4 regions of the Arthrobacter sp. 754 genome follow, and region 4 is predicted to be linked to each of the others. Evidence: riboswitches for the same ligand, from Rfam matches in the RefSeq annotation. Region 4 holds a riboswitch; each other region holds the start of a gene.
The links. A riboswitch is a leader RNA that binds a small molecule or an ion and turns the genes downstream of it on or off. The one in region 4 is predicted to bind thiamine pyrophosphate.
Positions count from the first base shown of each region.

Region 1: linked by a shared signal. The riboswitch ahead of ABIA70_RS20005 (ECF transporter S component) and the one ahead of thiO (glycine oxidase ThiO) in region 4 are both predicted to bind thiamine pyrophosphate.
Region 2: linked by a shared signal. The riboswitch ahead of thiC (phosphomethylpyrimidine synthase ThiC) and the one ahead of thiO (glycine oxidase ThiO) in region 4 are both predicted to bind thiamine pyrophosphate.
Region 3: linked by a shared signal. The riboswitch ahead of thiD (bifunctional hydroxymethylpyrimidine kinase/phosphomethylpyrimidine kinase) and the one ahead of thiO (glycine oxidase ThiO) in region 4 are both predicted to bind thiamine pyrophosphate.

Region 1 is NZ_JBEPSC010000008.1:61,227-66,359, forward strand. Features, by position in the region: gene ABIA70_RS19975 (Na+/H+ antiporter subunit D) at 1-985, shown strand, start outside; gene ABIA70_RS19980 (Na+/H+ antiporter subunit E) at 982-1,527, shown strand; gene ABIA70_RS19985 (MrpF/PhaF family protein) at 1,524-1,802, shown strand; gene mnhG (monovalent cation/H(+) antiporter subunit G) at 1,792-2,199, shown strand; gene ABIA70_RS19995 (DUF4235 domain-containing protein) at 2,270-2,533, opposite strand; gene ABIA70_RS20000 (heme-degrading domain-containing protein) at 2,570-3,112, opposite strand; TPP riboswitch at 3,170-3,311, shown strand; gene ABIA70_RS20005 (ECF transporter S component) at 3,376-4,026, shown strand; gene ABIA70_RS20010 (ABC transporter ATP-binding protein) at 4,026-5,133, shown strand, end outside.
Region 2 is NZ_JBEPSC010000001.1:244,139-249,271, forward strand. Features, by position in the region: gene ABIA70_RS01225 (hypothetical protein) at 1-295, opposite strand, end outside; gene ABIA70_RS01230 (VOC family protein) at 412-1,287, opposite strand; TPP riboswitch at 1,434-1,541, shown strand; gene thiC (phosphomethylpyrimidine synthase ThiC) at 1,536-3,359, shown strand; gene ABIA70_RS01240 (alpha/beta hydrolase) at 3,342-4,076, opposite strand; gene ffh (signal recognition particle protein) at 4,145-5,133, opposite strand, start outside.
Region 3 is NZ_JBEPSC010000001.1:147,378-152,510, reverse strand. Features, by position in the region: gene ABIA70_RS00750 (Rne/Rng family ribonuclease) at 1-1,899, shown strand, start outside; TPP riboswitch at 2,110-2,207, shown strand; gene thiD (bifunctional hydroxymethylpyrimidine kinase/phosphomethylpyrimidine kinase) at 2,255-3,733, shown strand; gene rplU (50S ribosomal protein L21) at 4,006-4,314, shown strand; gene rpmA (50S ribosomal protein L27) at 4,374-4,637, shown strand; gene obgE (GTPase ObgE) at 4,754-5,133, shown strand, end outside.
Region 4 is NZ_JBEPSC010000001.1:592,459-597,591, forward strand. Features, by position in the region: gene ABIA70_RS02785 (thiazole synthase) at 1-263, opposite strand, end outside; gene thiS (sulfur carrier protein ThiS) at 268-504, opposite strand; gene thiO (glycine oxidase ThiO) at 501-1,772, opposite strand; TPP riboswitch at 1,768-1,887, opposite strand; gene thiE (thiamine phosphate synthase) at 1,915-2,661, shown strand; gene ABIA70_RS02805 (RNB domain-containing ribonuclease) at 2,768-4,264, shown strand; gene ABIA70_RS02810 (DEAD/DEAH box helicase) at 4,557-5,133, shown strand, end outside.

The DNA of each region.
Region 1 (5,133 bases), on a different contig from region 4:
AACCCGGACCTTGCTGCACGTCATGCTGCTGGTGGCCTTCGGCATCAAGGCCGCTGTGTTCCCGCTGTCCTTCTGGCTGCCTGACTCCTATCCCACCGCACCTGCACCGGTAACGGCTGTGTTCGCGGGCCTGCTGACCAAGGTCGGCGTCTACGCGATGGTCCGCACAGAAACCCTGCTTTTCCCCGGTGACAGCCTGAACACGCCCCTGATGGTCGCTGCGTTATTGACCATGGTGGTGGGGATCCTTGGTGCCCTGGCACAAAGCGACATCAAGCGGCTCCTGTCCTTCACCCTGGTCAGCCACATCGGCTACATGGTCTTCGGCCTGGCGATGTCATCCGTGGCCGGGCTGGGCGCCGCTGTATTCTACGTGGCCCACCACATCACCATCCAGACCAGCCTGTTCCTGGTCACGGGGCTCATCGAACGCCGGGGCGGCAGTTCCTCCGTGGACCGGCTGGCGGGCCTGGCCAAGTTGTCGCCCGTGCTGGCCATCCTGTTCTTTGTGCCGGCCATGAACCTCGCCGGCATCCCGCCGTTCTCCGGATTCCTGGGCAAGGTGGGCCTGATCCAGGCCGGAATCGAACTGGGCACCCCGCTGGCCTACGCCCTGGTGATCGGCGGGGTGGTGACCAGCCTCCTGACGCTCCTGGCCGTGGCCCGGGTCTGGAACCGCGCGTTCTGGCGCAAGCCCTCCGACGCCGAGTACCCGGACCCCGTGCTGCTGGCCGCGCCCGAAGATTCGGACACCGGCAGCAGGGCCGGCCGCACCAACGTCACGCTGCTGCCCCGGACCATGGTTGGCCCCACCGTCGGCCTGGTGCTGCTCGGCGTTGCACTCACCGTCTTCGCCGGCCCGCTCTTCGGTGTCGCCGATCAGGCCGCCCAGGAAATGCTTGACCGGACCTCCTATATCCAAGCGGTAATGGGCGAGGACGCTCCTGTACCGCCGCTGGCCCTGAAGTCGGGAGGCGGAAAATGACCCGCCGCCGGATTTCCCTGCGGCAGGAACTTCCCCTGCTCGTGTGGCTCGTCATCGTCTGGGGCGCGCTGTGGCAGGACTTCAGCGCCGGCAACCTGCTCTTCGGCACGTTATTGGCCGTGCTGGTGGCACGGATGTTCTATCTGCCCCCGGTGGAACTGAGCGGCCGGTTCAATATCCTCCACGCCGTCCCGTTCGCCGTACTGTTCATGGGAAAGGTGGTGGCCGCCAGCATCGACGTCATGTACCTGGCCGTGGTCCGCGGGCCGAAGGTGATCAGCGCCGTCGTCGCCGTCCAGCTCCGCAGCCACCAGGACCTCATGGTCACTGCCACCGGGCATGTCATTTCTTTGATCCCCGGTTCCCTGGTGGTGGAAGTGGACCGTTCCACCTCCACCCTGTACCTCCATGCGCTGAACATCAGCACCCCTGAAGGTGTGGAGAAACTGCGCCAGGAAGTGCGGGCCATCGAGGCAGGCCTGATCCGGATCATGGGCACCCCGGAAGAACTCGAAACGATCCGGCAGGAGGCCGCAGCATGATGCAGACCGTCCTGGCTGTCACGGCAGTCATTCTTTCGCTGGCGGCCGCGGGAGCCATCATCCGGATTGCCCGCGGGCCCTCGCTGCTGGACCGCGTGCTGGCCTCGGACGTCCTGCTTGCCATCCTGGGCGCGGCTTTGTGCATCGACATGGCGGTCAACAGGCACCTGAACAACCTGATGCTGCTGGTTGCGCTGTCCATCGTCGGGTTCGTCGGCTCGGCCACAGTGGCGCGCTTCGTTGCCGGCCGGCGGGAGCAGCCCAATGAATCCTGAAGCCAGCGTCGTGGACACCATCATCGACACCGTATCTGCCGTGTTCATGGTGGTGGGCGCCCTGATGTCCCTTGCCGCCGCCGTCGGCCTGCTCCGCTTCCCGGACCTGCTGAGCCGCATGCACGCGGCCACGAAGCCGCAGGTCCTGGGCCTTTTCCTGCTGCTGGCGTCCATCGGCCTGCAGATGCGCACCTTGTGGGTGTGGCCGGTGCTGCTGGTGGCGTGGATCTTCCAGCTCCTCACGGTGCCGGTGTCCGCGCACATGGTTGGCCGCGCCGGGTACCGCACCAAGCACCTGCACCGTGAGCTGCTCAGCTCCGATGAGCTGGAAGCCGTGGTTCAGAAGGCGGCACAAACCGCCCGGGACGAAGCGTCCGACGCCGGCCGTCCGGACTGATTACCGGCGTCCGGCCTTGCGGCCAACGCCGGACTGCCCGGCCTGCCGGCCGGCGCGCCGGGCAGCCTGGCTAGACGATGTCCTGGGACTTGGCGAAGCGGGTGATGGCGCGCTGGGTGCCGCGGTTGGCGAGCACCTGGATGATGGTGCTGACCGAGGCGGAGATGAGCGCGAAGGTCAGGGCTGAGCGCAGGGTGGTGGGGGTGTCCTCGTGCTTGCCGGTGGGCGGCTTGCGGCCGGTGGACTTTTCCCAGACGGCGTTGACCACTTTGGTGCCGAGGAATCCGGCGCCGAGGCTGACTCCGGTGCCAAGCAGTTTGATGAAAAGGTTCATTCGTGTGACTCCTTGCGGGCGGAAAACGGACTGCCTTTAGCCTAACCGCATGGACGCCAGGATCTCCCGCAGCGCTTCCACCACAAGGTCGTGGTCCTCCTGCTGGGGCAGGCCCGAAACCGTGACAGTGGCAACAGCGCCGGCGCCGGTGACATAGACAGGGAAGCAGCCGCCGTGAGCTGCATACACGGATTCGTCGAACCAGCCCTGGTCCTCGATCCGCCCGCCCCGGAGCCGGGCATGCAACCCCACCAGCAGCGAGGGAATCTCGTACCGCGCAGCGGTGCGCTGCTTGGCCCGCACCCAGTGCTCGTTATCCGGCGTGGCGCCGTCCAAGGCAACATGGAACAGGACCTGGTCCGCCCTGCTGATGTCGATCGCGATGGGCAGCTTGCGGCTCTTGCCGAGTTCCACCAGCAGCAGCCCCAGGTTCAGCGCATCATCCTTGGTGAAACGCGGAAACTGCAGCTCGCTGATCTCGCCGTCGATCCGCGCTATCAGCGCCTCGAGGGCGGCGCGGGGCTGGTCCTCTCCGGAGTCGGGATCAAAGGCTGTCACAGAAGAATGGCCGGTGGTCATGGCCCACAATCTACCGCGCCGGCGGTGTAAACTGGACCACGCCCAACAGGGCAGATTTATTTACGACAGGGGAGCGCCGCCGTCGGGCATCACTGGCATTGCCAGGGAACCGTAGGTGGGCGCTGAGAGTGCGGACAGCCGCAGACCCTCGAACCTGATCCGGTTAGTACCGGCGCAAGGGAGTCGAGTTCTCGAAGTGTCCGGCCAGGGCGGCGACGCCGCGTGCCGGTGCACTTTCCCCTCCTGTTCCTCAGGAGGACCAAATGACAACTGCAGCATTCAACAAGACAACCAATACCTGGCGCGTCGTAGACATTGTGGTGGCCGCGCTTATCGCGATCGCCGGCGGCGTGATTTTCTGGGCGTGGTCACAGGGCGCCGGCATCGTTTCCGCGCCGATGAACGCCGTGTACCCCCCGCTGACCGGCCTGCTGGCCGGCGGCTGGATGATCCCCGCGGTGCTGGGCATGCTCATCATCCGCAAACCCGGCGCAGCACTCTTCTGCGAAACCGTCGCCGCAACCGGCGAGCTCATCATGGGCTCCCAGTACGGCGCCACGGTGCTGATCTCCGGAGTCCTTCAGGGCCTGGGCGCCGAGCTGGTGTTCTTCCTGCTCGTGTACGGCAAGTTCCGGTTCGGCTCGTTCCTGCACCAGAAGTACAACCTCCTCGCCGCCCTGCTGGCCGGCGCAGGTGCAGGGCTGTTCTGCGGCCTGAACGACTCCTTCCTCCCCTGGGGCTGGAACATCGCCTACGAACCCGGTGACAAGCTCGCCTACATCGTGTTCTGCACCATTTCGGGCGCAGTGATTGCCGGCGCCCTGTCCTGGATCGCAACCCGCGGCCTGGCCCGGACCGGTGTGCTGAGCTCCTTCGCGTCCCGGAAGGCAGCTTCGGAGCCTGCCTTCAACTGATGACCGCTTCCGACGCCGGCGCCGCGGAGGTCCGCCCGGCCGCGGTGTCCGCGCGCGGCTGGGGCTGGCGGCACGCCGGCCGCTCCGCCCCCGCCGTCCAGGGGCTCGACCTGGAGATCGGTCCAGGCGAGCGGGTGCTCCTGCTGGGCCCTTCCGGCGCGGGCAAATCCACGCTGCTTCACGCCCTCGCCGGGGTGCTGGGGGATGAGGCGGACGACGCCGACGAGACCGGTTCGCTGCTGATCGACGGCGTCGCTCCCCGCGCCCGGCGCGGACGTTCCGGGCTGATGCAGCAGGATCCGGAAACGCAGGTTGTGCTTTCCCGGCTGGGTGACGACGTCGCCTTCGGCGCCGAAAACCTGGCCGTCCCGCGGGACGAGATCTGGCGGCGGGTCCATGAAGCGCTCGACGACGTCGGACTGCGCAGTGCCGCCCGCCCGCCAGGAGCCGCCGGAACGCCGGGTTCCACCGGCGCGCAAGGTTCCACGGGGCTCGAACTGGACCACCCGACGTCGGCCCTCTCCGGGGGACAGAAGCAGCGGCTGGCCCTGGCGGGGATCCTTGCCATGCGGCCCGGGCTGATCCTGCTTGACGAACCGACGGCCAACCTTGACCCTGCCGGCGTGCTCGAAGTCCGGGACGCGGTAGGCCGGTGCCTGGACAAAACCGGTGCGACGCTGGTGGTGGTGGAACACCGGGTGTCCGTCTGGAAAGACCTGGTGGACCGGATTGTGGTGCTGCAGCCCGGCTCGGCCAACGGTTCGGCTGTCCTGCTGGACGGCCCGCCGGACCAGGTCCTCGCCGAGGCGCGGGAGATGCTGATCGGGGCCGGTGTCTGGGTGCCGGGGTACCTCCCGGCCACCCGGTCCCGCGCGACCGCCGGTTCCGGGGACCTTCTGCTGGCCGCCGAAAACCTGGCTGTCTCCCGCGAGCGGCCGCGGCGCCGCGGGTTCAGGACCATCCCGCCGGTGCCCGTGCAGGAGGGCGTGACCGCTCAGGTCCGGGCAGGCCAGGCACTGACGGTGACAGGCCCCAACGGCGCCGGAAAGTCCACTTTCGCCCTGACGCTCGCCGGACTGCTCACGCCGGTGCGCGGCACGGTGTCCG
Region 2 (5,133 bases), 350 kb from region 4:
CAAGGACATTGCCTTCGCCCTCGGTTTCGTAGGTGAGCAGGTCCGCGAGCGCCCGCACCATGGCCGGCGGTACGCCGAGGAGGGAGTCACTGGAAACATCAACCATGGCAAGTTCATAGCCTTCACCGCCGGCGTGGACCGCCGCTCCGGCGAGGTCGCCCAGCTGCTCTATCTCGAAGTCACTGACCCCTGGAATGCGCACGGCCGGACCTTCCGGCGAGCCTCCGGCATCAAGGACCCCGGCGCGCTTCAGCGCGGCGTCGTGGGTAGCTACAAAGATTTCTGTGAAGCCCATGGGAACAGCCCTCATTCCGTCGACGGTGCGGCACTGTCGGGCAGCTTTAAGTGCCGCCCGGGCCGTTCGGAATCAGCCTAGTACATGGCGGGCCGCACCCCTGGCCTGCGCGGAGTTCAGCGGACGGCGACCCGGATGCTGTTACGCCACGGGTCCTCGAAGCGCAGTTCGGCTCCTGTGTTGCGCGAGGCCACCCCGGCTGCTTTCAACCGTTCGGCGAGCGCCCCGACGTCGTCACCCGAAGGGACTTCGATGAGCACCTCGCCCAGGCCCAGGGTGTCCTTGCGCGGCCCCGCGCCGCGGCTGTTCCAGACGTTCATGGCCATGTGGTGGTGGTACCTGCCGGCTGAGACAAACAGCGCCTGCCCGTGCCAGCCCGCGGTCTTTTCGAAGCCCAGGGTGTCCACGTAGAACTTCTGGGCGGAGTGGACATCGCCCACCTGGAGGTGGATGTGGCCGACGCCGGCACCGGCCCCGTGCCGGCCTTCCAGGGATTCCTCGGTCAGGTGCTGCTCAAGATAGCGCTGCGGCGGCAGCGCAAGGCTGTCCATGACCACGTCGGTGCCTTCCCAGGACCAGTTTTCCCGGGGCCGGTCCCAGTAGAGTTCGATGCCGTTGCCCTCAGGGTCATTGAAGTAGAAAGCCTCACTGACGAGGTGATCGGCGCTGCCGGTGAAGGACCGGGGTTCGTACTGGGCGGTGGTTGCCACGGTGGCGGCCAGCGCGGCGCGGGTCTCGAAGAGAAGCGCGGTGTGGAAAAGCCCCGCTTCTCCCCTGCCGGGAAGATTCAATGAGGGGGCTGCTGCGAGGTGGACCAGGGGTCGCTGCAGCCGGCCCAGGTAGACACCGCCGTCCTGCTCCGCAACGACCTCCAGGCCAAGGGCGCGCTGGTAGTAGTCCGTCATCAGCTTCATGTCGCCCACCTTGAGCATCACGGTGCCCATGGTGAGATCGGCAGGAAGGAGATCCTGGCTGGTTGCTTCTGCAGTCATTGAAAACTCCCGTATCCCGTGGTCTTCGGGTTCGAAGGCCGCTATGAACCTAATTTACTTGAAGCTTCAATTTAATTCAAGTGCTTCTGCTTTTCTGATTATCCCCATCGGCTCAGCCCGGGAAGGTCATGCTGTGGTAGCTTCGTCTACGACCACACGGGGGCCCACGCATGGGCTGAGATCAGGCTGACGCTGCCTGCGACCGTTGAACCTGTCCGGGTAATGCCGGCGAAGGAAGTGAGTATCCCTTGAGCACCACCGAAACACAGCACAGCCCTGTCCACGGGACAATCAAAAACACCGAGTCACTGAAGTCCCATTCCCTGGCGTACCTTGAGGATCCGGACAACGGCATCCGGGTCCCCGTCACCGAGATCGCCCTGGAACCCTCCCCCAACGGCGAAGCCAACACGCCATTGCAGGTCTACCGGACGGCGGGTCCCGGCAGCGATCCCGTCGTCGGCCTGGAACCGTTCCGCTCCTCCTGGATCGAATCGCGAGGTGACACCGAGGCGTATTCAGGCCGCGGGCGGAACCTGTTCGACGACGGCCGCTCGGCCGTCCGCCGGGGGGCGGCTTCATCGGAGTGGAAAGGAGCGCGGCCGGTGCCCCGCCGCGCCGTCGAAGGCAGGACGGTGACCCAGATGCACTACGCCAGAGCGGGCATCATCACTCCGGAGATGAGGTTTGTTGCGCTGCGGGAGAACTGCGACGTTGAGCTGGTCCGCAGCGAGGTGGCTGCCGGGCGTGCCATCATCCCCGCCAATATCAACCACCCGGAATCAGAGCCGATGATCATTGGCAAGGCTTTCCTGGTGAAGATCAACGCGAACATCGGAAACTCCGCGGTGACCAGTTCCATCGCCGAGGAAGTCGACAAACTCCAGTGGGCCACGCAGTGGGGCGCGGACACCGTCATGGACCTCTCCACCGGCGATGACATCCACACCACCCGCGAATGGCTCCTCCGCAATGCACCTGTGCCGATCGGCACCGTGCCCATCTACCAGGCCCTCGAGAAGGTCAACGGCGAGGCCAACGCCCTGACCTGGGAAATTTTCCGCGACACCGTCATCGAGCAGTGCGAACAGGGCGTGGACTACATGACCGTCCATGCCGGCGTGCTGCTCCGCTACGTTCCGCTGACGGCCAACCGCGTCACGGGCATCGTGTCCCGGGGCGGCTCCATCATGGCCGGCTGGTGCCTGGCGCACCACCAGGAAAACTTCCTGTATACCCATTTCGACGAACTCTGCGAAATCTTCGCGAAGTACGATGTGGCGTTCTCACTGGGGGACGGCCTGCGGCCGGGAGCGACGGCGGACGCCAACGACGCCGCCCAGTTCGCCGAACTGGATACGCTGGCTGAACTTACCCAGCGTGCCTGGGAGTTCGATGTCCAGGTCATGGTGGAGGGTCCCGGACACGTGCCTTTCCATTTGGTGCGCGAGAACGTGGAGCGGCAGCAGGAACTGTGCAAGGGCGCCCCGTTCTACACCCTCGGTCCCCTGGTCACCGATGTGGCTCCCGGCTATGACCACATCACCTCCGCCATCGGCGCCACCGAAATCGCCCGCTACGGCACTGCGATGCTCTGTTATGTCACACCGAAGGAACATCTGGGACTGCCCAACAAGGACGACGTCAAAACCGGAGTGATCACCTACAAGATTGCCGCCCATGCCGCGGATCTTGCCAAGGGCCACCCCGGCGCCCACGAGCGGGACGATGCCCTGTCCAAAGCGCGGTTCGAGTTCCGGTGGCGCGACCAGTTCGCGCTGTCCCTGGACCCGGTGACCGCAGAGGCGTTCCATGACGAAACCCTGCCTGCCGAGGCCGCGAAAACAGCCCACTTCTGCTCCATGTGCGGACCGAAGTTCTGTTCGATGAAGATCAGCCAGGACATCAGGGACGAATACGGTTCAGCCGATTCCCAGGCAGCAATCGCCGAGGCATACAGCGGCATGCGGGCCAAGAGCGCGGAGTTCATGGCGTCCGGCGGCAGGGTTTATCTGCCTGAACTGCAGGTACCGGCAACCGACGCTGAGGCGGCCTTAGGAAGCCTGAACTGACGCTGACCTGCTGGCCTCGGCGATAAAGGACCGGATGGCGCGGTCGCCTTCCGCCGAGTCCTGGGGCCGGTGCCCGCCCGCAGCGATGCGGTGCAGGGCGCCGGTCTCGCGCAGGTACCCGGCAATTTCCTCATAGAGCGGTTCCCACCCCCCGGTAACCACCATGGTGGGGACCCCGGGAACGATGTGAAGCGGCGCTTCCCAGGGCGGCGCCTGCAGCCGGAGCCGGCGTGCTGACCGCTTTTCCTCCGGCGTGGCGGGCTCCTGCAGGTCCGCCGCGAACATCCTGCGTACGAACTCACGCTGGAAGTCTTCATCGCCCAGCTGGTGCCGGACGTCAAAGAGCGGCCGCATGAGCGCAACATGGGCTGAGGTGGCAGGCAGTTCAGCGGTCAGCGACAGGCACGCCGGCTCCACCAGGGTCAGGGAGAATACGAGGTCAGGACGCTGGACGGCGGCCATCATGGCTGCGATGGAGCCTTGGGCATGGGCGACAACGTGGCCGCCGGCGCCTCCGCGGCCGTCATCGGCCAGCGAGCGCAGGATGATGTTCGTGTCCTCCGTAAAGGAAGACTCCAAGGGCTCGGCGACGGGGTCGAAGCCGTGCCGCCGGAGGAACAGTGCATCGTAGGCCAGGGCCATTCCGTGCTGACGCGGCCACGCCGCCGCCCCGAAGGGCCCGGCGCCGTGCACGAACACTACCCTCTGCTTGAACATGACCCAACCCTATTCGACGGCACTGACATCCTCACGACCCGGCACCATGCCGGGCTTTGAAGACCGGGCTACTTGCCGAGGAACTTGTCGAAACCCTTGGGCAGGTTCAGCTGCGAGGGATCGAAGTCGCCGGACTGCTGGCCGAACGCAGCACCGGTGGGAAGCGCCTTCGCGGCCCCCGCCCTTCGCGCCTCGGCGTCCTTGAGCTCCTGCGCCGCCTTGGCAGGGTTGCCGGAACGGGCCTTCTTCTTCGGTGCGTTCTTTCCGCCCTTGCGCGCCCCGCCGGGACCGCCCATGCCGGGCATCCCCGGCATTCCGGGCATGCCGCCGCCCTGGGCCATCTTTTTCATCATCTTCTGGGCCTGCGCAAAACGCTCCAGCAGGCCGTTGACCTCCGAGACGTGCACGCCCGAACCGCGCGCGATGCGCGCCCGGCGGGAGCCGTTGATGATCTTCGGGGCTACCCGTTCGTGCGGCGTCATGGAACGGACGATGGCCTCGACACGGTCGATCTCGCGCTCGTCGAACTGTTCAAGCTGCTGGCGGATGTTCTGGGCCCCCGGCATCATCATGAGCATCTTCTTCATGGAGCCCATGTTGCGGATCTGCTGCATCTGGGAAAGGAAGTCGTCGAGGGTGAAGTCTTCCTGGTCGGCGAACTTCTTCGCCATCCGGGCAGCTTCGTCCTTGTCCCAGTTCTTTTCCGCCTGCTCAATCAGCGTCAGGACGTCGCCCATGTCCAGGATGCGTGAGGCCATCCGGTCAGGGTGGAAAAGCTCAAAATCGTCAACACCTTCACCCGTGGACGCGAACATAACGGGCTTCCCGGTGACCGACGCGACTGAAAGCGCGGCACCGCCGCGGGCGTCGCCGTCGAGCTTTGACAGGACGACACCGGTGAAGTTGACGCCCTCATCAAAGGCCATGGCCGTATTGACGGCGTCCTGGCCGATCATGGCGTCAATGACGAAGAGCACTTCGTTGGGAACGATGGCGCGGCGGATCTGGCGCGCCTGCTCCATCATCTCTGTGTCAACACCGAGGCGTCCGGCAGTGT
Region 3 (5,133 bases), 450 kb from region 4:
ACCAGCCAGATCTCCCTCCCCGGCCGCTACCTCGTGTACGTGCCCGGCGGCTCGATGACCGGCATCTCCCGCAAACTGCCCGACGTCGAACGCAACCGCCTCAAGCGCATCCTCAAGGACCGCCTCCCCGAGCACGCCGGCGTGATTGTCCGCACCGCTGCCGAGGGCGCCTCGGAAGAGGAACTCACGCATGACATCAACCGGCTGCGGGCGCAGTGGGAAGGCATCGAAAGCCAGTCCACGTCCACGAAGATCCTCGCCCCGGAACTGCTGTACGGCGAACCTGACCTCACCATCAAGGTGGTCCGCGACGTCTTCAACGAGGACTTCTCCAAGCTGATTGTTTCCGGTGAGGAGGCCTGGGACACCATCGAGGCGTACGTCACGTACGTTGCGCCGGACCTGGTGGGACGCCTCGAAAAGTGGACCAGCGACCAGGACATCTTCGCTGCCTGGCGGATCGACGAGCAGATCCACAAGGCGCTCGAACGCAAGGTCTTCCTGCCCTCCGGCGGCTCCCTGGTGATCGACCGTACCGAAGCCATGACCGTGGTGGACGTCAACACCGGGAAGTTCACCGGCAGCGGCGGCAACCTTGAGGAAACCGTCACCAAGAACAACCTCGAAGCAGCCGAAGAAGTTGTCCGGCAGCTCCGGCTCCGTGACATCGGCGGCATTATTGTCATCGACTTCATCGACATGGTGCTCGAGTCCAACCGCGACCTTGTGCTGCGCCGCATGGTGGAATGCCTGGGCCGTGACCGCACCAAGCACCAGGTCGCCGAAGTGACATCGCTGGGCCTTGTCCAGATGACGCGCAAGCGGATGGGCACCGGGCTCCTCGAGGTCTTCGGGGAGCAGTGCGAAACGTGCGCCGGCCGCGGCATCGTCACCCACGACGATCCTGTGGAACACCGCCGGGCCAATGCAGTCGCTGCCGAGCATCACGTGCAGCGTGCAGACAGCCACCGGATGGACGCGCCGCGCACCGACCAGCGTCCTGATCAGCGCATGGACAGCCCGCGCGGAGACAACCAGCCTGGCGGACGCAACGACCGCAAGCGCCGCCGTGGCCGTGGCGGCCAGCCCCTGGAGGTGGCGCCGGCAGCCCCGGTGCAGATCCACACCGTCCACCCCGACCCCAGCGATGCCGAGCGCCACGCCAAGGCCGAGGCCACGAGGGCTGCACTGGCGAACATTGCCGCTGCTGCCCACGCTGCGCACCTGCATGAGGAAGAGATGGCTCAGGCGGCAGGCGCCGCGGGCCATGCTGCTCCTCCGGCGGCCCAGGCCCAGGCCCCGGCGCAGGCGGCCCCGGCGCCGGCTGTGCCTCCGGCCCCGGCAGAGCGCTCCGAGACTGACTCCACCGGCCGCCCGGCTGCTGTGCTGACGTTCGGCGGCGAGCAGGTCGTGCTGCCGTTCGTTGAGCATCACGCGGACCACCCGCACTCGCCTGCCCTGACCCTGGACCGCCTCGCTGAGGCGTTCGCCAACCTGGGTGCGCCGGTTCCCGCTGAGGCCACGCCGGCTGCTGAGCCGGCTGAGGCTGCTTCAGCAGCCACGCCGGCACAAGGCCAGGGTGCTGAGCGCGCCCAGGCTGAACGCCCCCAGGCGGACCGCCCGGCACGCCAGAAGCCTGCCGCGGAGGAGAAGGACTACTCGGACCACACAGCAGACCAGTCCCGCACCCGCCGCCCGCGGCGGAACCGGAGCGCCAGCCGTGCCCAGGGCGCTGCGAACGCCACTTCGGTGGAACACCATGAAGCAGTTCCGGCGGCTTCCGCCGGGCACTCCCATGCTGCCAAGGCGCCGGAGCACACCCCGGCTCCTGCGGTTGCCAAACCCGCAGCCGAGGCTCCCATCATCCTCGGGGTAGGGGTTCCGGCCTCGGAGCTCTGACCAGCGGAGCTCCGACCAACAAGGGTCTGACAAACATAGTCCTGACCCACCAAGGCTCTGACGAACGAGTACACCGGGATGCCCGGCCAGTCCTGTAATCCACAGGGCGGCCGGGCATCGTGCGTTGAACCACCGTTGGCGCCAGCCGCGTGCGTGCCGCCGTCCCGGCACGTCACGGAAGGCCCGAGCCTGCGCAAAACGCTAGGCTGGACCACTGACACGGGGTGCCGCGCAGAGTGCCGGCTGAGATCCAGACCCGTTGAACCTGTCCGGTTAGCACCGGCGAAGGGATGTCTCCTTGGCTTCCACATCTGTCCTTCCCCAGGCCGCACCAGGCCAACACGCAACCGCCCCCGTGCGGCACGGGATTCCGCGTGTTCTCTCCATTGCGGGCTCCGACCCGTCAGGTGGCGCCGGAATACAGGCGGACCTGAAAAGCATCGCCGCCCTCGGTGGCTACGGCATGGCGGCCATCACCGCCCTGACTGCCCAGAACACGAGGGGCGTCCGGGCCGTGCATGTTCCGCCGGCATCCTTCCTCGCCCAGCAGTTGGAGGCCATCAGTGACGACATCACCATCGATGCCGTTAAGATCGGCATGCTTGGCGACGCTGAAGTGATTGCCGTGGTCCGCGGCTGGCTTGAAAAAGTCCGTCCCGCCGTCGTTGTTCTTGATCCGGTGATGGTGGCAACCAGCGGGGACCGGCTCCTGAAGGAGTCCGCGGAAGGCGCCCTGCGGGAGCTCTTGCCTCTGGCGGACCTGATCACCCCCAACCTGGTGGAACTTGCCCTCCTTCTCGGTGAGCCGCAGGCGCAGAGCTGGGAAGCGGCGCTGCAGCAGGGACGCCGGCTTTCGTCAGCGACCGGCGCCACCATCCTGGTTAAGGGCGGCCACCTCGACGGCGGTGACTGCCCCGATGCCCTGGTCAACACCTCAGGACTGCTTTCGCAGGAAGTAGTGGAGCTGGCGGGGGAGCGGGTACCCACGCCGAACAGCCACGGCACGGGCTGTTCGCTGTCGTCGGCGATGGCGGCTGCGCAGGCCCGCCTGGGGGACTGGGAAGCCGCGCTGCGCCAGGTGAAGCCGTGGCTGGCCGGAGCGCTGCAGGCCTCCGGCCAGCTGGAGGTGGGTGGCGGAAACGGTCCGATCCACCACTTCCATCACACGCGGCAGGCCCCGGCCGAGGGTGAATTCGCGCAGCTGCTCCGGCGGGCAGCCGCGCCGGATCTGGAGGCCATCTACAAACTCGAGTTCATCCGCGACCTCGCCACCGGCGCCCTGTCCGAGGAACAGTTCGCGTATTACCTCGCCCAGGACGCCATCTACCTCAACGGCTACTCGCGGGTCCTGGCCCGGGCCAGCGCGCTGGCGCCCACCGAAGGCGCCCAGCTGTTCTGGGCACGCTCAGCGCAGCAGTGCCTGGAGGTCGAATCCGAGCTGCACAGGAGCTGGCTCAAGTCGCGCACAGTGGTGCCGGGCCTGGGACCGGTCACAAAGTCGTATGTGGACCACCTCCTGGCCGCGTCCGTGTCCGGAAGTTACGGAGCGCTGGTGGCGGCCGTACTCCCATGCTTCTGGCTGTACGCCGAGGTGGGCAGGACCCTGCACGAGGAGTTTGTCGCCGCCGGCGCATCGGCGGAGCACCCCTACGCCGACTGGCTGCGGACCTACGCCGACGAGGACTTCGCCCGGGCCACCCGTGAGGCCATCGCCCTGGCTGACGAAGCCGGGCGGAACGGCTCAGAGGACGAGCGGGCAGCCATGATTGCCGCGTTCAGCCAGTCCTGCCGGTTCGAAGTGGAGTTCTTCGACGCGCCGCGCCTGCACGCCTGAGCACAAACTGCTGCTCCAGCCGGTACGATAGTCGGGCACGGTTCCTGGTTGTCAGTGTTGTATCCGTTTGTGGGTCCTATCACAGACAACCGCCCGTAACCAGCCTCATTTGCGGCCGAAGGCAAAATTAGCGTATTCTAGATCTTCGGTGCTTACGCCAACACTTGGGTTACGACCCCACGGCGTTGAGGCACAGCGAGAGCCCAGCCAATTATGGAACCAGGTTCCGCACGCAAATCTAGTAATAAACGTCGAGAGAAGTGAGTTCCCAAGTGGTGTACGCGATTGTCCGCGCAGGCGGCCGGCAAGAGAAGGTCTCCGTTGGAGACTTCGTTACCCTCAACCGCGTCGCCGGTGGAGCTGGCAGCACCATTGAGCTGCCCGTCCTGCTCCTGGTGGACGGTGAGAAGGTCACCGCCGCAGCTGCGGACCTGGCCAAGGTAACTGTCACGGCTGAGATCCTCAATGACCTTCGCGGTCCGAAGATCGTCATCCAGAAGTTCAAGAACAAGACCGGTTACAAGAAGCGCCAGGGTCACCGTCAGGAACTGACCAAGGTCAAGATCACTGGTATCAAGTAACCTTCGTTACTGTTCAGGTTTTCAGCAGATTCCCCAGAATTTAGAGGCAGGCATTTCAAATGGCACATAAAAAAGGCGCGAGCTCCACTCGCAACGGTCGTGACTCAAACGCCCAGTACCTTGGCGTCAAGCGCTTCGGCGGCCAGGTAGTTTCCGCAGGCGAGATCATCGTCCGCCAGCGCGGCACCCACTTCCACCCGGGCGCCGGCGTAGGCCGTGGCGGCGACGACACCCTGTTCGCACTGACCCCGGGAGCTGTCGAGTTCGGCACCCGCCGCGGTCGCCGCGTAGTCAACATCGTTGCTGCTGCAGCTGCAGAGTAACTAATAGTTCTGAAGCGGTGGAGCGGACCTGTTGGTCCGCTCCACTGTTCTTTTAACCGCATTACAATCGTCTTGGTGCCTGCGGGCGTCCAGGAAACAGCACTGAGGAGATCCACGTGGCGAGCTTTGTAGACCGGGTAGTACTGCACGTATCCGGCGGTACCGGCGGCCACGGCTGTGTCTCCGTCCACCGGGAGAAGTTCAAGCCTCTCGGCGGACCCGACGGCGGCAACGGCGGCGACGGCGGCGACGTCATCCTGCGCGTCGATCACCAGACCACCACGCTGCTGGACTACCACCACGCCCCGCACCGCCATGCCACCAACGGCGGCCCGGGCATGGGCGACTGGCGCGGCGGTAAAAGCGGCGAAACACTGATCCTTCCTGTCCCGGACGGCACCGTGGTCAAGTCCAAGGACGGAACCGTCCTGGCCGACCTCGTCGGCGAGGGTGCCGAGTACGTTGCCGCGGCCGGTGGCCAGGGCGGCCTGGGCAA
Region 4 (5,133 bases):
TTGGGCAGGATCCGGATCCCGTGGTCCACCAGGAGCTGGAAGAGAGACCCGGACTCGGCAGGCGAATACCGGCGCATGGCCACGGTGGTCAGCTCGGTTCCGGACGCCAGAAGGGCTGCGCCCAACCCGTCCAGGCTGGGGGCGCCGCCGGTGCCCATGATGAGGCGCGAGCCGAGCCCGACGCCGTCGATGGTCAGGCAGTCGCTGCGCCCTGCGTTGTCCACCGTTGTTCGGGACGCAGCGGTGGTGTTGGTTTCTGTCATGGTGTCAGCCTCCCTGGACTGCGGTGACCAGTTCGACGTCGTCGCCCTCGGCGAGAGCCGTCACGTACCACTGGCTGCGGGGTACTACTTCGGAGTTGCGGGCGACGGCGACGCCCAGTTTCTGCCCGTCGGTCGCCTGGCCACTGGCAGCGAGTGGCCGGCCGGTGACCTGGCTGACCAGGGTGGTGATTGAGGCGTCGTCGGCTACGGCATGCCGCGAACCGTTGAGGGTGATGTTCATGCTGATTCCTTCTGGTGGTCGATGACACCCGGTAGATCCTGGCCGGGGGCCTTCGGGCGTGAAAACCTTGACGGATTCATGGCCGCCCAGCGCCGGTCCCCCCGGCCCTCCATCAGGGCCCGGCAAATAGCCGCCGCCGCTGGGGCAAGCAGCACACCGTGGCGGAAGAACCCGGTGGCGATGATCAGCCCGGGAACATCAGGGACGCGGCCGAGGAGCGGTGCGTTGTCCGGGGTGGCGGGACGCGCCCTGGCCGTGCATTCCAGGAGTTCCAGCTCCGAGACCGCAGGCACCAGGACCTGGGCGTCCCGCAGCAGTTGGTAGACGCCACCGGCTGAGACTGCCGTGTCCGACTTCACGGGGTCCTCTGCAGCGGACACCGCATCTTCCCGCTGGGTCGCCCCGATCACCACTGAGCCGTCCTGCCGCGGAACGATGTACACAGGCACGCCGCGGACCAGCCCGCGGACGGTGGATGTGACCAGCGGGCGGAGGTGCCGGGGAACAGCCAGCCTGAGGATGTCCCCGTAAACGGGCCGGAGGGGAAGGTGCAGTCCCTCCGGCAAGCCGCCCAGGGAGGGCGCCTGCAACCCGTTGGCCACAATGGTCTCGCGCGCCTGAACTGTTCGGCCCTGCGCAAGGCCCACGCCCGTGACGCGGCCGTTCTCCCAGAGGAGGGACCGGGCCCGGTCGTCGACGGCGAATCCGCCGCGTGCACCCCCAACCGCGGTTCCGGCACCGGGCTCGTGGACGGCCAGGAGCCCCCTCAGGGATGCCACCAGCTTCCGGGGATCCACCTGGTGGTCGGCGGCGATTTCCAGGGCGCAGGAAATGGCGGGGCTGAGGAGGCCTTCCTTGGCCCTGGCCTCGCGGACGGTGAGCGGTTCAACTTCCAGTCCGCTGGCCTGCTGCACGGTGCGCAGGTCCATCAGTGCCCGGCGGTCCGCCGCGTCCGCGCCTACGGCAAGGGTCGGCGTCGTCAGATAGCCGGGATCCGCTGCTCCCGCGCGGGCAAGGTCGGCTGCAAAAGCCGGCCACAGGAGGGAGGATTCGAGCATCAGCTCGAGGAGGTCTTCCTCCTGGTAGTGGAGCTCGCTGACAGGGGCGAGCATACCGGCAGCTGCCCAGCTGGCGCCCTGCCCCGGGGCGTCATCGATCAGGGCCACGGAGCGGCCCGAGCGCCGTGCTTCCCACGCAATGCAGTGGCCGATGACTCCGCCGCCGATCACCGCCACGTCAGCTTGAAGCGTCTTCCCAGCGTGAAGCATGAGGACGTTCCTTCCCTACGCCGGTACTAGCCGGATCAGGTCAAGCGGTCGGCTCTGACGCCCTCTCAGCCCCGCAGCTTTATGACGGCTGCAGCGGGCTCCCGCAGTACCCGACCAGTGTAGGGGAATTAGGCTGGCATCCATGAACGTGACTTCCGCACCCCCTTCCGGTCCCGCCGCCTCCGGTTCCACACCTGATTCCGCCGGCGGCCTCCCCGGCAGCGCCAGGCTGTACCTTTGCACCGATGCCCGCCGGGACCGCGGGGACTTTGGCGAGTTCGTGGAAGCGGCGTTTGCCGGCGGGGTGGACATCATCCAGCTCCGCGACAAGGGGATCGAGGCTGCCGAGGAACTGGAGCTGCTGGCGGTGCTTCGGGCGGCGGCCGAGCGCCACGGGCGGCTGTGGGCGGTCAATGACCGCGCGGACATCGCGCTGCTGTCCGGAGCGCCGGTCTTCCACATCGGACAGCAGGACCTGCCGGTGGCATCCGCCCGCTCGCTGCTTGGCGCGAACGGAGTGATCGGGCTGTCGACGCACACCCCGGAACAGGTGGAAGGGGCCATACGGCTGTCCTCCGCCCTGAGCACGCCCGACGGCGGCCTGGACTATTTCTGTGTGGGCCCCGTCTGGGCCACACCCACCAAACCCGGCAGGGCCGCCGTCGGACTGGAACTGGTGCAGTATGCAGCGGAGGCTGTGAAGGCGGCCGGCGGCGACCAGGCCACCGTTCCCTGGTTCGCGATCGGTGGGATCGACCTCGGCAACGTCGAGAAGGTAGTGGCGGCGGGGGCAGGCAGGATTGTGGTGGTGCGCGCCATCACCGAGGCCGATGACCCGGCGGCTGCGGCCGCCGCGCTCCTGGCTGCTCTGGACGCGGGTGCCGCCTGACCCGGCTGCCTGACGCCGCGCCGCCCAATGGCGTGCCGCCAGGCAATCCCCCGCGCGGCGGGTCACCGCGTGCACGATCTGCGAAAATCGGGCTAATCTGACTTTTGTGTCACATCATCGTTTGGCTCCGTATGTCCGCGAACACACCAACGCCCTTGAGGCGGCCCTGAGTGCCCTTCGGACTGAGCTGGAACTGCCGGGGCCCTACCCGGAAGAGGCGGTCCGGGACGCCGAGGCCGCCGTCGCTTCCCACGAGCTGCCAGAAGCCGACCTGACGCACGTCGGGTTCCTCACCATCGATCCGGCCTCGTCCACCGACCTTGACCAGGCGCTTTTCATCGAACGCAACGGTGCCGGGTACCGCGTCCTGTATGCCATCGCCGACGTCCCGTCCTTCGTCCGCCCCGGCGGCGGCCTGGACGCCGAAACCCGCCGGCGAGGCCAGACGTTCTACGCTCCCGACGGCCGCATCCCCCTGCACCCCGAAGTCATCAGCGAAGGGGCCGGAAGCCTCCTGGCCGGCCAGCTCTGCTCGGCCTTTGTCTGGGACTTTGAACTGGACGACGCCGCACACGTCTCTTCAGTGACCGTCAGCCGGGCCCGGATGTCCAGCCGGGCCAAGCTTTCCTACAAGGGTGTCCAGGCCGAGCTGGACGCGGGATCAAACAACACGGTGCTGCAGCTCCTGAAGGAAGTGGGCCTCAAGCGCGTGGAGCTGGAGCGCCAGCGCGGCGGGGCAAGCCTGAACATGCCGGAGCAGGAAATCGTCCAGCTGCCCGACGGCGGCTACCGCATTGCCGCGGCACCGCAGCTTCCGGTGGAGGACTGGAATGCGCAGATTTCCCTGATGACAGGGATGGCTGCCGCCAAGCTGATGCTTGACGGAAAGGTGGGCATCCTGCGCACCATGCCCGCCCCGGACGAGAGGTCGCTGCGGCACTTCCGGATCCAGACCGAGGCCCTGGGCAAACCGTGGGACGGGAAAATCAGCTACGGCGAATACCTCCGCAGCCTCGATCCGACCGATCCCCGGCAGCTTGCCGTGCTCCACTCCGCCGGCATGTTGTTCCGTGGCGCCAGCTACACGGCGTTTGACGGAGCTGTCCCCGACGACGCCATCCAGTCGGCCATCGGCGCCGCTTATGCCCACACCACTGCCCCGCTGCGCAGACTGATCGACCGCTTTGTCCTGGTGATCTGCGAGGCCCTGAGCAACGGGCGGCCGGTACCGGACTGGGCCCGGGAGGCCCTGCCGTCCCTGCCGGAGATCATGGCGGGATCTGATCAGCTTGCAGCACGGATGGAGCGCATGGCGCTGGACACCGTGGAGGCTGCCCTCCTGGTCAATCACATCGGGCAGGACTTTGATGCAATTGTGATTTCCGGTTCCAAACCGCAGAAAGACAACGGGAACGGAAAAAACGGAAACGGCAAGAACGGAAACGGGAAGAACGGGAACGGCCCTTCCGGGGTCATCCAGATTGCCGAACCCGCCGTGACGGCCCGGTGCGCGGGAGATCTGGAATCCGGCACCAAGGTCCGGGTGCGCCTGATCTCCTCGGACATCGCCACCCGGGAGATCCATTTCGAACTGCTGGCCTGAAACTCCCGCATCCTGTTTGAACGGACCAAAGCCGGTTTTCGGGGTCTGTGCGGCTAGACTGAAGAAGTAGAAATGGATGCCCGGTCGTTGATTTCCTTGATTTTGAATTCAACAAGCCCGCCCCTACGCGATCTTGAGATCCACCCGCTGGTCCCCAGTGCCAGCATTTAGATAGCCCGCGATCGGCTTCCACTGGATTTGCTTGCGCGCTTCGAGCGTGCTCCGGAACGGTCATCTGGCCGGCCCGTTGAGCAGGCAGCGCCAATGCCCAAATGAATAAGGAAACTCCCCTGTGAGTGAATTGCATACCCACCAACTGCTGACTGACGACTCCGGCATCGAGACCCTCGAACCGGAAGAAACCATTATCTCGGACGAGAAGCCCCATGAGATCGAGGAGAAATCCTTCGCGGACTACAACGTCCGCGCCGATATCGTGGAGTCCCTCGCCGACGCCGGGATCACGCACCCCTTCCCCATCCAGGCCATGACCCTGCCGGTGGCCCTGTCGGGTCACGACATCATCGGCCAGGCCAAGACGGGTACCGGCAAGACCCTCGGCTTCGGCATACCTGCACTGCAGCGCGTGGTGGGACCGGACGACGCCGGCTTCGACAAGCTCGCCGTCCCGGGCGCCCCGCAGGCCCTGGTCATCGTTCCGACCCGTGAGCTGGCCGTCCAGGTGGCCAACGATCTCCAGACTGCATCCCGCAAGCGCAACGCCCGTATCACCACCATCTACGGCGGCCGCGCCTACGAGCCCCAGGTGGAAGCCCTGCAGAAGGGCGTCGAGATCGTGGTGGGAACCCCCGGCCGCCTGATCGACCTTTACAAGCAGAAGCACCTGAGCCTGAAGAACGTCAAGATCG